Rhodopseudomonas boonkerdii: one gene and its partner. The protein of the gene in region 1 interacts with the protein of each later gene in a pairwise test. Links are inferred from orthologs where the notes say so. Each region holds a gene or a part of one and is shown on either strand. Other genes may lie near its edges.

Region 1 (3,509 bases):
CGCCGTGCCGGTGGCGGCGCCATACATCTTGAACATCAGCGCGTTGCGGATCTCGACGCCCACGCGCGCCTGCGGCGAGGCGTTGGGATAGTCGAGCGGCGGCACTTCGACCGCGGCGAGTTTTTCGCGCAGGGCCGGCGAGCCGTCGGCCGTCTTGGCCGCATACATCGGCTGGAAGCAGCCGGCCGTGAGCGCGCCGAGGGCGACGATCGCCGTCAGGCGGGCGGCAATACGGAGCTTAGCCGACAACATTCACGATCCTCTGCGGCACCACGATGATCTTCTTGACGGGCTTGCCATCGAGCGCCTGTTTTACAACATCGAGAGCCAGAGCGGCAGCCTCAATTTCGGAACTCGGCGCTTCCCGCGGAACTGTGACTTCTCCGCGCTTCTTGCCGTTGACCTGGACCGGCAGGGTGATGCTGTCTTCGACCAGCAGATCGGCCTCGACCTGGGGCCACGAGGCTTCGGAGACCAGGCCGGGCTGGCCCAGCACAACCCAGCATTCTTCGGCCAGATGCGGCATCATCGGGGCGAACAGCTGCACCAGGATCACGGCCGCCTCGTTCAGTGCCCAGCACATGTCCGGTGCGGGCGTTTCCGGCCTGGCCAGCGCCTCACTGAGCGCGTTGGCGAATTCCCGGATATAAGCGAGGCAGACGTTGAACTGCAGCCGCTCGACACCGGTCGAAACCTTGTCGAGCGCCCCGTGGGCGGCCTTGCGGACCGCCAGCGCCTCAGCGCCGAAAGTTGCCGGCTTGTCGGCTGGCGCGGTTTTCCCGTGCGCCGCGGCATCATTGACCATGCGCCACAGCCGCTGCACGAAACGAGAGGCACCCTTGACGCCCTCTTCGCTCCAGATCACGTCGCGATCCGGCGGCGAGTCCGACAGCATGAACCAGCGGGCAGTATCGGCGCCATAAGTACCGATGATGTCGTCGGGGTCGACCGTATTGCGCTTCGACTTCGACATCTTCTCGATGGAGCCGATCTCGACCGGTGAACCGTCGGTCAGAAGGGTTGCCGAGCGTGTCGTGCCGTCGCCGGTGATGTTGATTTCCGCCGGGGAGGCAAACGTGCCGTCCTGCTTCTTGTAGGTCTCGTGAACCACCATGCCTTGCGTGAACATGCCGGCAAAGGGCTCGTCCAGGCTCACATGTCCCGTCGCCTTCATGGCGCGGGTGAAGAAACGGCTGTAAAGCAGATGCAGGATCGCATGCTCGACACCGCCGATATACTGATCGACCGGCATCATGCGATCGGCCACCGCGCGCGTCGTCGGCGCATCCGTGTTCCACGGATCGGTGAAGCGCGCGAAGTACCACGACGAGTCCACGAACGTGTCCATCGTGTCGGTCTCGCGCCGCGCCTTGCCGCCGCATTGCGGGCAGGTGACGTGCTTCCATGTCGGGTGATGATCGAGCGCATTGCCCGGTTTGTCGAAGGTCACGTCCTCCGGCAGCACGACGGGCAGATCCTTCTCCGGCACCGGCACCACATCGCACTTTTCGCAATGGATGATCGGAATCGGGCAGCCCCAATAGCGCTGGCGTGAAATGCCCCAGTCACGCAGGCGGAAATTCACTTCGCGCTTGCCCCAGCCGTCGTTCTCGAAGATCGCCAGCGACTTCTTCATCGCTTCTTCGCAGGTCATCACGCCGGGCTCGCCCACCCAGCGGATATACTGCACCGTGTCGGTCTTGGCTGGTACGAAAGCGGTGTTGCCGACGCGTTCGTCACTGCCGACCGGCACGAAGACGTCCAGAACCGGCAGGTCATACTTGCGCGCGAAATCGAGGTCGCGCTGGTCATGGGCGGGACAGCCGATCACGGCACCGGTGCCGTAATCCATCAGCACGAAATTCGCGATATAGAGCGGCAGCTCCCACGTCGAATCAGCCGGATGGGTTGCCTTGATGCTGGTGTCGAAGCCGAGCTTCTCTGCCGTGTCGATCTCGGCCTGTGAAGTGCCGAGCTTGTGGCACTCGTCGATGAAGGCCGCGATCTTCGGATCGCTCTCAGCCAGTTTCTTCGCCAGCGGATGATCTGGGGAGATGGCCGCGAAGGTCGGGCCGTACATCGTATCCGGCCGCGTGGTGAAGACTGGCAGCTTGTCGAAGCCGGCGGGCGCGCCGACCAGACCGAATTCGAAATGCAGGCCTTCCGAGCGGCCGATCCAGTTGTGCTGCATCAGCCGGACCTTGTCCGGCCAGCGATCCAGCGTCTCCAATGCGTCGAGCAGGTCCTGCGAATATTTGGTGATCTTGAAGAACCACTGGGTCAGCTCACGCTGCTCGACGACGGCGCCCGAGCGCCAGCCGCGACCGTCGATCACCTGCTCGTTCGCGAGCACGGTGTGATCCACCGGATCCCAGTTCACCTTCGACTTCTTCCGCTCGACCAGGCCGGCGGCGAGGAAGTCGGTGAACATCTTCTGCTGATGCTTGTAGTAGCTGGGGTCGCAGGTCGCGAACTCGCGTGCCCAGTCCAGTGACAGACCCATGGTCTGCAGCTGCTTTTTCATCGATGCAATGTTGTCGTAGGTCCAGGCCTTCGGCGCCACCTTGCGCTCGATGGCGGCGTTCTCCGCCGGCAGGCCGAATGCATCCCAGCCCATGGGGTGGAGGACGTTGAAACCCTTGGCGCGCTTCAGCCGCGCCAGCACGTCCCCCATCGTGTAGTTGCGGACATGGCCCATATGGATGCGCCCGGACGGATAGGGGAACATCTCGAGCACATAATATTTCGGCCGCGGGTCATCATTCTTGGTGGCGAAGATCGCCTTCTCGTCCCACACGCGCTGCCAGCGCGGTTCGGTCTCGCGGGCGTTGTAGCGTTCGTTCGTCATCGATTCGGCAGTCTGTTCCGGGTCCTGTGAAGGCCGGGACTAGGCCACAAAAGACCACGGTGGGTCAACGGCTTAAGCGTGAAAAGACAGTGCTGCGGCAAGCCGGAGCAGGCTTATGCGCTGAGCGAGACCGCCCTGTCATAGCTCCGCACGAAGCCATGCTCGACCACCGCGTTTCGGCCTCGCCGCTTGGCGGCGTAGAGGGCGGCATCGGCAGCTTCCAGCAGGTCGCGGACGGTTTCCAGCGTGGCCGGAGCTGCGGCGGCGACGCCGACGCTGACCGTGACGCGCTGATGGGTGCTGGTGGCATGCGGGACGGTCAGGTTCCAGATTTCCGAGCGGACCATCTCGCCGATCTGGACGCCGCGCGCGGTGTCGGTGGCCGGAAGCAGCAGGCAGAACTCTTCGCCGCCGTAGCGGCCTGCAAAGCCCGACACGCGATCGGCCAACTGGGCGAGCGTCTCGCCGACGCGGGCGAGACAGGCATCTCCCTCGGGATGGCCATAGCTGTCATTGAACATCTTGAAGTAGTCGACATCGATCATCAGCAGCGCCAGATCGTCGCCGGACTGCTGGGCGCGCAGCCATTCGAAATCGAGCCGGCTCTGGAAACCACGGCGATTGGCGAGGCCGGACAGCATGTCGACCGATGCCAGCACCG
Region 2 (3,292 bases), 1.6 Mb from region 1 along the record:
GCAGCAGCGGCTTCATCGCGGATTCAAGAGTGCTGTTCGGCAGCCGCGCCTTTCTCGGCTATCTCTTCTGCTACGTGATGGCCTCATGGATCATTTTCACTTTCGCGGGCGGCGGACCTTATGTGGTCGTCAACCAGATGGGCCGCAGCTCTGCCGAATATGGCGCATGGTTCGCAACATCCGGCCTCGCTTATCTCGTCGGCAATCTCGCTTGTGTGCGCTTTGCGCCGCGCCGAACCATCGAGCAGCTGATCTGGTTCGGCCTCGCGCTGCAATTCGGCGGCGCATTGCTCAATGTCGTCTGGGGACTGACGGGCCTCAATCAGGACCCGGCCTGGCTGTTCCTCACCCATATGATCGTGATGTTCGGCAATGCCTTCGTGATGTCGAACGGCGCCGCCGGCGCACTCAGCATCCGCCCGCAAGCGGCCGGTGCGGCCTCGGGTATGATGGGCTTCATGCAGATGGGATTCGGCGCACTCTGCTCGCAGGGTGGCGCGTGGCTCGGCGGGCATTTTGCGACGCCGGTAGCGCTCAACCTGTCACTGGTCGTGCTGTCCTGCGGCTGCGCGGCCGCGATGATCTTTCTGGTGCCACGGCGGAAGGTGGTGGTGACGGAAAAGATGGTCGAGAAAGCGGAGAGTGAAGAGAGCGGGTTGATGTAGGGCGGAGGTATTATCCCCCAATCAGCGCCAGCCACTCGTCTTCCGTCAGCACGGTCACGCCGAGATCCCGCGCCTTGGCAAGCTTTGAACCTGCATCCTCGCCAGCGACGACATAATCGGTTTTTTTCGACACGGAGCCGGCAACCTTCGCCCCCAGACGTTCGGCCGACGCCTTCGCTTCATCGCGTGTAAACTTCGTCAGCGAGCCGGTGAACACCACCGTCTTGCCCGCGACCGGCGTGTCGGTCTTGGCTTGCGCGACCGGGATAACTTCGGTGAGTTCACCAACCAATTCATCGAGCGCTTTCACGTTACGTTTCTCGGCAAAGAACTCGACCACGGCGTCGGCAACGATCTCACCGATGCCGCCGATATTATTGAGGTCCTGATAGGCTTCCGACGTATTCCCCTCTTCACTCTGGCCCGCCGCCGCAGCCAGCATCGCCTCGCGGAACGCGGCGAAAGAACCATAGTGCCGCGCCAACAGCTTTGCATTGCCCTCGCCGATATGGCGGATGCCGAGCGCGAAGATCAGGCGATTGAGTTCGATCGTTCGGCGATCGTCGATGGCTGCAAACAGATTGCGCACCGAGACTTCGCCATAGCCTTCGCGATCGCGCAGCTTCTTGTTGGCACGCTCATCACGCTTGGCCAGCGTGAAGATATCGACGGGATGCATGATGATGCCCTCGTCATAGAATTCCTGAATCTGCTTGTCGCCGAGGCCGTCAATGTCGAAGGCCAGCCGCGAGACGAAATGCTTGAGCTTCTCCACCGCCTGCGCCGGGCACACCAGCGCACCGGTGCAGCGGGTCACGACCTCGTCATTCTCGCGAATGGCATGGCTGCCGCAGACCGGGCACTTGTCGGGAAACACGTAGGGCTTCGCTGTCTTCGGGCGTTTGTCGAGCACGACATTCACGACCTGCGGAATGACATCCCCCGCGCGCTGCACGATCACGGTGTCACCCTCGCGGATATCGACGCCATCGCGCAGCGGCTGACCGTCATTGCCGATGCCGGCGATATAGTCGGCGTTATGCAGCGTTGCATTCGACACCACGACGCCGCCGACCGTGATCGGGGTCAGCCGCGCCACCGGGGTCAGCGCGCCGGTGCGCCCGACCTGGATGTCGATCTTTTCGAGCACGGTCATCGCCTGCTCCGCCGCGAATTTATGTGCGATGGCCCAGCGCGGCGCGCGGCCGGCGAAGCCGAGACGCGCCTGCCAGTCGATCCGATCGACCTTGTAGACGACACCGTCGATGTCGTAGCCGAGCTTGGCCCTGATTTCGCCGATACGGCGATAAAAGGCGAGCGCGTCATCGACGCTCCTGCACAGCGTAATCTCGGGATTGACGGTGAAGCCGGCTTTGTGGAGCCAGTCGACCATCGCATGCTGGGTCGGCGCCGGCATCGGGTAGTCCGACATCTCGCCCCAGGCATAGGCGAAGAATTTCAATGGCCGCGATGCGGTGATAGCGACATCCTTCTGCCGCAGCGACCCGGCTGCCGAGTTGCGCGGATTGGCGAAAACTGTGTCGCCGGCTTCTTCCTGCTTCTTGTTGAGCGCAAGGAAATCGCTCTTGAGCATATAGACCTCGCCGCGCAGTTCGCAGGCGGCGGGAATCTGTTTGCCCTTCAGCGTATTAGGGATGTCCTTGATGGTGCGGACATTGGCGGTGACGTCCTCTCCCGTAAAACCATCGCCGCGGGTGGCGGCATGGATCAGCTCGCCATTCTCGTAACGCAGCGACAGCGAGAGGCCGTCGATCTTTGGCTCGGCGACGAGTGCCGGGATTTCGTCGAGCTTGAGGAAGCGCTGGATGCGGGTGACGAATTCGGTGACTTCCTCGTCGCTGAAGGCATTGCCGAGCGACAGCATCGGCACCGCATGCTGGATTTTTGCGAAGCCGCGCGAAGGCGCAGCGCCGACGGTCTGGGTCGGCGAGTCCGATTTCACGAGATCGGGGAATTTGGCTTCGATCGCTTCGACGCGCTGGCGCAGGGCGTCATAGGCCGCGTCGGAAATCGTCGGCGCGTCGTCCTGATAGTAAAGCTTGTTGTGCGTCTCCATCTCCAGCGACAGCCGCATCAGCTCGACCTTGGCTTTCGGCTTGGTGAGCGTGGAGATGTCGGGGGGAGTTTTGGGAGATTTTGCCATAGCTACACTCGTCATTCCGGGACGCGCGCAGCGCGAACCCGGAATCTCATCATGGGGCGCTCTTACGGGATCGACGCATACAAATCATGCCATTCGACATTCGTTGCCCCGATCAAAGCAACTTTCCATTCCCGCCGCCACTTCTTCAGCTCTTTCTCGCGGGTGATCGCCGTCAGCGGATCGGCGTAAATCTCGAACCACATAAGAACATGCACGTTGTAGCGCGAGGTAAAACTTTTGACCGCATTTGTCTTGTGTTCGTGGACGCAGCGAACAAGGTCGTTGGTGACACCGATATACAGCGCACCATTCTTCTTCAAGGCGAGCATGTAGACGCAGTACGGTATGGCGGCGTTTTGTAACACAGAGTGCAGGCATTATGAGGTTCCGGGTTCGCGCCTTCGGCGCGCCCCGGAATGACGAGTTTGGGTTACGCCGCGCCTTTGAGCAACCGATCCGCCGC

What was found.
Region 2: the proteins of leuS (region 1) and ligA interact in binary tests that used the Escherichia coli proteins (3 or more experiments, as listed by UniProt). The link is inferred for Rhodopseudomonas boonkerdii from one-to-one orthologs.

What each region holds. Positions count from the first base shown.
Region 1 is NZ_CP036537.1:277,758-281,266, reverse strand. The notes cover bases 39-3,228. They hold leuS (leucine--tRNA ligase), read right to left. Parts: upstream 2,849-3,228; coding sequence 239-2,848; downstream 39-238. Other genes in these bases: E0H22_RS01265 (diguanylate cyclase domain-containing protein), read right to left, coding at 2,962-3,228; lptE (LPS assembly lipoprotein LptE), read right to left, coding at 39-252. Outside these bases: more of lptE, read right to left, coding at 1-38; more of E0H22_RS01265, read right to left, coding at 3,229-3,509.
Region 2 is NZ_CP036537.1:1,891,200-1,894,491, reverse strand. What follows is about bases 253-3,225. They hold ligA (NAD-dependent DNA ligase LigA), read right to left. Parts: upstream 2,830-3,225; coding sequence 676-2,829; downstream 253-675. Other genes in these bases: E0H22_RS08840 (GIY-YIG nuclease family protein), read right to left, coding at 2,892-3,158; E0H22_RS08850 (multidrug effflux MFS transporter), read left to right, coding at 253-665. Also shown: more of E0H22_RS08850, read left to right, coding at 1-252; DNA repair protein RecN, read right to left, coding at 3,260-3,292. UniProt on the Escherichia coli protein: DNA ligase that catalyzes the formation of phosphodiester linkages between 5'-phosphoryl and 3'-hydroxyl groups in double-stranded DNA using NAD as a coenzyme and as the energy source for the reaction.